One region of the Pseudarthrobacter sp. BRE9 genome, then DNA from elsewhere that is predicted to be linked to it. Evidence: predicted binding sites of a transcription regulator. Region 1 holds the regulator's gene; the other holds the start of a gene.
The links. The regulator LexA, encoded in region 1, represses DNA repair genes until DNA is damaged. The targets are predictions, from matches to a motif close to TCGAACANNTGTTCGA.
Positions count from the first base shown of each region.

Region 2: the regulator LexA is predicted to act here: its motif matches at 2,190-2,205, upstream of Q9R31_RS19090 (DUF222 domain-containing protein).

Region 1 is NZ_JAUZUY010000014.1:36,406-39,947, reverse strand. It holds gene Q9R31_RS19605 (ATP-dependent DNA helicase) at 1-1,726, shown strand, start outside; gene lexA (transcriptional repressor LexA) at 1,819-2,553, opposite strand; gene Q9R31_RS19595 (LysM peptidoglycan-binding domain-containing protein) at 2,986-3,345, shown strand; gene Q9R31_RS19590 (histidinol-phosphate transaminase) at 3,455-3,542, shown strand, end outside.
Region 2 is NZ_JAUZUY010000013.1:50,509-54,050, forward strand. It holds gene Q9R31_RS19090 (DUF222 domain-containing protein) at 66-2,012, opposite strand; gene Q9R31_RS19095 (YtxH domain-containing protein) at 2,232-2,636, opposite strand; gene Q9R31_RS19100 (GlsB/YeaQ/YmgE family stress response membrane protein) at 2,763-3,029, opposite strand; partial or broken gene Q9R31_RS19105 (aldo/keto reductase) at 3,163-3,542, opposite strand, start outside.

The sequences.
Region 1 (3,542 bases):
GGAACGGCCCGTCAAGGTTGCCCTGGTGAAGGGGCGGTCCAACTACGTCTGCCGCCACAAACTCGAAGGCGGGTTCCCCTCGGAGGAGCCTGCCGAGGGGCAGCTCTTTTCCCTGGGCGAGGACACCAGCGTCCCGCACTTCGCCGCGTCCGTGGGCGGACCCTCTTCCCAGCTTGGCAAGGAAGTGGTGCGGCTCCGCGAGTGGGCGGAGAAAACGGCCACCGGCGACCGGGACGAGCTCCTGCCCGGCGTGACAGACCGTGCCTGGCGCCAGGTCTCCGTCACCTCCATGGAGTGCCTGGGCGCCCAAAAATGCCCCATGGCCGCCGAGTGTTTCAGCGAGCTGGCGCGGCAGGACGCAGCCGAGGCAGATGTGGTGGTGACCAACCATGCGATGCTTGCCGTCAGTGCCTTCGAGGGGCTTGCGGTCCTGCCCGAATACGACGTCGTGGTGGTGGACGAAGCGCACGAACTCCAGGACCGGGTTACCGGCGCCGTGTCCGGGCAGCTATCGGTGGCCATGGTCCACGCTGCCGCTTCCGGTGCCCGCAAACATACGGCCATCACCGTCGATGCCCTGAACGCCGCAGCCGACAACCTTGAGCTTGCCCTCACGGGGGCGTCGAACGGCCTGCTCCCCAACGGCCTCAACGATGAACAGCTGGACTGCATCGACCAGCTGCGGGAGGCGTGCCGGGCCGCGTTGTCCGATTCCAAGGGGGACAGCAACACCACGGCCGACGGCGGCCGGCAGCTGGCGCGGTCCCGCCTCATGCTCATCCTGGAACTGTGTGAGCGGCTGATCGCTGCCCGTGAAAACCGGGAAGTCGTGTGGTTTTCCCGGGCGGGAACGTTCGACCCGGGCCAGGGATACTCGCAGCCCGATGACAACGCGCCGGTGCTGATCAACATTGCACCGCTGTCGGTGGCCGGCAGGCTGCGGGAAGGGCTCTTCGCCGGGCACACCGTCGTGCTTACGTCCGCGACCCTGGCCATAGGCTCGGCGTTTGAACCCGCGGCCGGCGGACTTGGCCTTATCGGCGATGGCGCGCCCAGCTGGACGGGCGTGGATGTCGGCTCGCCCTTTGACTACCCGAAGCAGGGCATCCTGTACGTGGCCGGCCACCTGCCAAAGCCCGGCCGCGGCGTTTCCCCGGAGGCGCTGGAGGAACTGGAGGCCCTCATCAAAGCCTCGGGCGGCGGAGCCCTGTGCCTGTTTTCATCGCGCCGGGCTGCCGAGGAAGCTGCTGACGCCCTCCGGCCCAAGCTCGATGTAACCGTCCTCTGCCAGGGCGAGTCAACCATGACAGCCCTGGTCAAGCAGTTCGCCGATGAACCGGACACCTGCCTCTTCGGGACGATGTCACTGTGGCAGGGGGTTGACGTACCGGGAGGCTCCTGCCGCCTGGTCGTCATCGACCGCATCCCGTTCCCCAGGCCGGATGACCCGCTGATGACGGCGCGTTCGCGTGCCGTGGCGCAGGCCGGTGGGAACGGCTTCATGTCTGTTTCGGCCACGCACGCCGCCATCCGGCTGGCCCAGGGTGCGGGCCGGCTGATCCGGTCCACCGGTGACAAGGGCGTGGTGGCCGTTCTGGACTCGCGGCTGGCAACAGAGCGCTACGCCGGATTCCTGCGGGGAGCGCTGCCCCCGTTCTGGGCCACGACGGACCGCAGCAAGGCGCTGGCCGCATTGACCAGGCTCGGCGCGGACGCGACCAGATAGAGTCCGGCAGGCGCAGGACAACTGAGGCGTGGGCCGCGGGACTGGCTCAGGAGGGAACCCGCAGGCTCAAGGGTCCGGGCTGGGGGACCCGCCTAAAGGGAACGCAGGACCGAGACGACTTTGCCCATAATGGTGGCGTGGTCTCCCAAGATGGGTTCGTACTGCGTGTTTTGGGGGAGCAGCCAGGTGTGGCCGTCGCGCTGGCGGAAAGTCTTGACGGTCGCTTCGTCGTCGAGAAGGGCGGCAACGATGTCCCCGTTGGCCGCGTCCGCCTGACGGCGCACCACCACCCAGTCACCGTCGCAGATTGCCGCGTCCACCATCGAATCGCCTGCCACCCTGAGCATGAAAAGTTCGCCCTGGCCAACGAGCTGGCGGGGGAGCGGCATGACGTCTTCGACGAGTTGCTCAGCGAGGATGGGACCGCCGGCGGCAATCCGGCCAACCAGCGGAACCATGGCCGTATCAAGTGCGGTGGGAAGTTCCGTGACGGTGGCACCGCTGCCCGGGGCCTGCGGCGCAGGAGACGTGCCTGCTGCTTTGCCGCCGCCATCCAGGGTGAGGGGCATCAGGACTTCCATGGCGCGGGGCCGCTTGGGATCACGCCGGAGGTAACCCAGTTTTTCCAGTTGGGAGAGCTGGTGGGTCACGCTGGACAGACTCGCCAGGCCAACGGTGTCGCCGATCTCGCGCATGGACGGCGGGTACCCATTTTCATTGACTGAGCGCTGGATGGTTTCCAGGATCTTCTTCTGCCGCGGCGTCAAACCCTTGGCGGTCCTCTTCGATTGCGGGGCGGTCCTGCCCCCGGCGGCTGCTGCTGCCATATTCGCCAATGCCTTTCGCTTGCCGCCGGATGGTCCTCCGGGCACTGTTCCGCAGCGCCACCGGAAGGACTGCCACTGTCATTGTCAGACCCTGCTGTTCAACTTCAGTGGTGGTTGTTCTTTGGTTTCCAAGCTAGGCCAGCCACATTGCTTTTTCAAACATTTGTTCTAGCGAGTCTCGACATTATTCGTTGATAGGTGCTAAAACTTAACAAGCAAAGTTCGAACATGTGTTCTAACCAGCGCGTGCCTTATTCGAAAACGTGGCCGGAAGCCCGGCGGCGAAGTGAGTGGATGCGGCCGTTGCCTGGATGGACACCCGGGCAGCACGGCAGGTCCAGGAGGGCTCAGTTCATGTCAGCTATATCGCTTCACAATTTTTCACTCCCGCAACCCGTTTCCCTGCAGGGACGGAATTCTTCAAAGCGCCGGATGTCTTCATCGCACCAAATCTGTTCAGCGCAGCCGGAGCCAGCAACTGCGCCCCTGCGGCTGACCCGCCGTGGGCGGATCGTCCTCATCGGAGTGCCGTTTGTACTCCTCGCCGTCCTTCTGATGTTGCTGTCCGGACTCTTCAACTCGCCGGCCAAGGCCTCCGACTCCGCTGCCGAATTGGCCGTGACCCCTACGGTCATGGTGACGGTGCAGGCGGGGCAGTCGCTGTGGTCGATCGCAGGGGCGGTCGCTCCGGACCGCGATGCCCGGGACGTGGTGGCGGATATCGTCCAGCTCAACAACCTTTCCGCCGGCGCCGTCCTGCCTGGCCAGCAACTGTTCGTCCCCACGCGCTAGGCGGCTGCCGGCGTTGGGTTTGGATGAACCCTGGTCACGGCAACAACGCCCTGGGCGAACAGCACCCGTCACATTTTCCGGTAGTTGCTGCGGCAACTAAACTGTTCAGGTGAACGACCAGCTAGAACGTCTGAACCGGCTTCCCCTCCGCAGTAATCTTCGTGGGCTGACCCCTTACGGGGCACCACAACTGGACG
Region 2 (3,542 bases), on a different contig from region 1:
GACCTCAAATGGTGGTCCATGGGAGGTCGGTCCGGGTCATCCGCGACCCGTTCGGGAGCCTTGCCTCATCCGCTTCCGCGGGGTGGTGGTGGTGGTTTGAAGTAGTGGTTTTGTTGGGGTGTTTGGGTGGGGTCGATGTGGGGTGGGGGGATGAACATGGGTGTGTTGTGGGTGGTTGTGATTTTCCATTGTTCTTTGTGGATGAGGTGGTGGTGGTGGCTGCAGAGCAGGACGCCGTTGTTGGTGGTGGTGGGTCCGGCGTGTGACCAGTAGGTGATGTGGTGGGCTTCGCACCAGGGGGCGGGGATGGTGCAGTTGGGGAAGGCGCAGCCTTGGTCGCGGGCGGTGAGGGCGGTGCGTTGGGCTGGGGTGAAGAGGCGGGTTTTGCGGCCGAGGTCGAGGATTTCGCCGTGGGTGCCCAGGAGGGCGGGGATGATGTCGGCGTCGCAGGCTGTTTTGCGCAGGGTGGCCGCGGCGACGGGCCCGGTGAACGCGAAGGTCCCTGTCCCTGTCCCTGTCCCTGTGGCCCTGCCCGCTGCTGGTCCTGCTGGTGTTCCGGTGCCTGCTTCCGGCCGTCCGGCCGTGGCGGGTTCTGTGGTGCCTGCGGGTGTGGTGGGGGTTTCGGGGAAGAGGTCCTGGTAGTGGATGGTGGCGATGATCTGGGGCCGGTTGCCGCCGGTGGTGGGCAGGGTGTTGGTGGCGAGGGCTGTTTTGGCGGCGGTGATGATGCCGTCGAGTTGTTTTTGGGCGCGGGTACGCAGGTCCAGGTCGGGCAGGTCGGGCAGGTCTGGTGCAGTTCCTGCTCCACCTGGTTCGGTGTCCTCACCAGGGGTGGTTTCACTGGCGGCCGTGCCCGTTCCCGTGGCCCCGGTGCTGGTGGCCTTGGTGGTCTCGGGGGTGGTGGTGCGGGGGTTGGTGGCGGTGTTCATGACGGTGAGGAGGTGTTCGTATTGGTCGGTGGTGGCAAAGATTTCGACGTGGTGCAGGCCGTGGCGGGGTTTGCGGATGAAGGCGCCTTGGGTGTGGTGGAGGGCTTCTTCGGTGGGTTCGGTGCCGTCGGCGTCGATGGTGTCGGTCCAGCGTTGGGCCAGGCGGGTGAGGAAGTCGGGGTCGGCGGTGGCGGCCGCGTGGGTGAGGTGGTGTTCGATCCGGTCCAGGGTTTCTTCGGTGGTGTGGTGTTGGAGCCGGTCCAGGGTGGCGGTGATGATGGTCGCGGCGTGTGAGGACACCGCCGGGCCCTGGGGGTGGTCGTTCGTCTGCGGGGCCGGGGTGAGGGCGGCGGCGAGGTGAGGCCGGGCCGGTGGGAGTGGTTCACCGGTGAGGCTGCTGGCGGGGAGGACGTGCCGGGCGAGGGTGAGGCGGCGGCGGGCTTCGCGGATGGGAATCCGCAGCCGCAGCCGGAGGAACTCTGCGGTGTTCCGGCAGCCGTCATCGGCCGGGGACGCCACGAGGGGGCCGGGCCGGGAGGGCTGGTCGGGTGTGGCGGCCGGGGACACCAGCTGGCTAAGACCCAGGGCATTGAGTGTGGCGGCCGGGGCGGGCCACTCGGCGTCGGTCTCGTTCACAGCTTGAGGTCCGGTGTTCAGGGTTTCGACACCGTTGGCGTCCCATCCGGTGGTCCAGCCCCGGGACCGGGTGGGGCGGGTTTTGGCCGTGGCGGCGTCGCTGATGGCCTGGGTGCGGGTCCGGTCCACAGCGTCGGCCGAGAGGATTTGCAGGTATTCCGCGGTCCGGACCAGTTCCTCGACGCCGCCGGCGAAGTCGGCGGCCTCAACATAGGAGGCGGAGGCCAGCACGTCCGGGGCGGCCAGGGCAGTGGCCGCAAGCTGCCCAGCCAGCCCGCCCAACAAAGCCCGTACGGCAGGTGCCGCGGCAGCTGTCAGACTCAGGGACTGCGCTGAAGGCTCCCCGGTGGCCGGCGCCTCCCCGGGGACGGCATGAAGGTGGGCCGGGCGCGGCAGCCAACTGCCGGCGTCGTACGCCTTCCCAAGATCTTCCCCAATGGTCTCCATAACCCCACTCTGCCAGCCACCACCGACAATCAGGACCCGCCCAAGCCCCTATGTGGAAAACCATGGATGGGTGTTGTTTCAAGCCCCGGTTAAACGTTGCCGGCCGCCGCGTCCCCCAAGGATCGCGACGGCCGGCAAGGCGATTCAGTTGTAGCACAAAGCCTTCAACCCGCTGTGTCAAACGCAGGTTCCAGCGTAATGATCAGGGCGAAAGCAGGATCAGGCCTTTGTGCCGGTTTCATCGGAGGTGCCAAGGTTGGTGGTCTCCGGGTGGGTGCTGTGTGCGGGGATGTGGTCTTCACCCGTGGCGTCGCCCGCCACCGAGGTGCCGCTGGAAGTGCCAGCAGTTCCCGAGGCCTGGCTCCCCCCAGAGCTGCCGTCCCGGTGTATGGCGGAGCCAATGACAGTGCCAGCCCGGCGTGCGGCTTCACTCAACTGGTCCGCCACCTCGGGAGCCTTTTCCTTGATGGTCTCCGTGGCCACGGATACCTTGTCCTGGACCGGCTTGCTGTCCCAGATGCCGGCGGCACGGGCTTTCAGCTTGTCATAGGCCGCACGGCCTGAACGGGAGCCGAGGACATAGCCGACGGCAACGCCTACACCCAAAAGAAGCTTGTTTTTCACGATGAACTCCTGCTCTGCGAGAAGGTTGTCAGTCCCGGCCGGCGTAGCGGGCGCCTGTTGCCGGAGAAAATGAAGGCCGGCCTGGGGATGGTGTCCCCAGGCCGGCCTCCTGGCATGCCCGTACAGTTATCCGCGGGCGCTTCGCTTGGTGACCATGCCATAGATGGCAAGGACGATCAGCGAGCCGACGATCGCCAGCAGCCACGTCTGGATCGAGAAGAACTCCTGCAGTCCACTGCCGAAGATCAAACCGCCCAGCCAGCCGCCGAGGAAAGCGCCAACGACGCCCAGGATCAGAGTGATGACCCAGCCGCCACCCTGCCTGCCCGGGAGGATCGCCTTAGCGATCGCACCAGCAATAAGTCCGAGAATCAGAAATGCAATAAATCCCATTTTTCGTTCCTCTTCCTAAGTAAAGGAGGCCCCCGGATCCCGGAAGCACTTCATCCTTCTGCCTCAATAGTAATCATGCTTACTATCTCTTTGCCAACCCCAAATATAACAAAAAGCGCAGTTCAGGCCCGTTTCAGTGCCCGGTTACATCGGAATCATTGCCTGCGCCGGGACCCTCGTCGAGGATGGCCAATTCCGCTAGATCCTGCGGATCCAAGGCGAAATCAAAGACGTCCAGGTTCTCCCTCATCCGGTCTGGATTGGCCGTTTTCGGAATCGTTACAAGTCCGTGCTGAATATGCCACCGCAGGACCAGTTGACCGGGTGTTTTTCCGTGTTTCTCGGCCAGCTGGGACAGGATGGGAGCATCAAGCAGGCTGGCCCCTGATCCACCAAGGGGGCTGTAGGACTCTGTGATAATTCCGTGCTTTTCGTGGACTCCCGCTCGGCCGTACGGGTGATGGCCGGGCTGAGCTGGATCTGGTTTACTGCCGGCACCACTCCGGTTTCGGC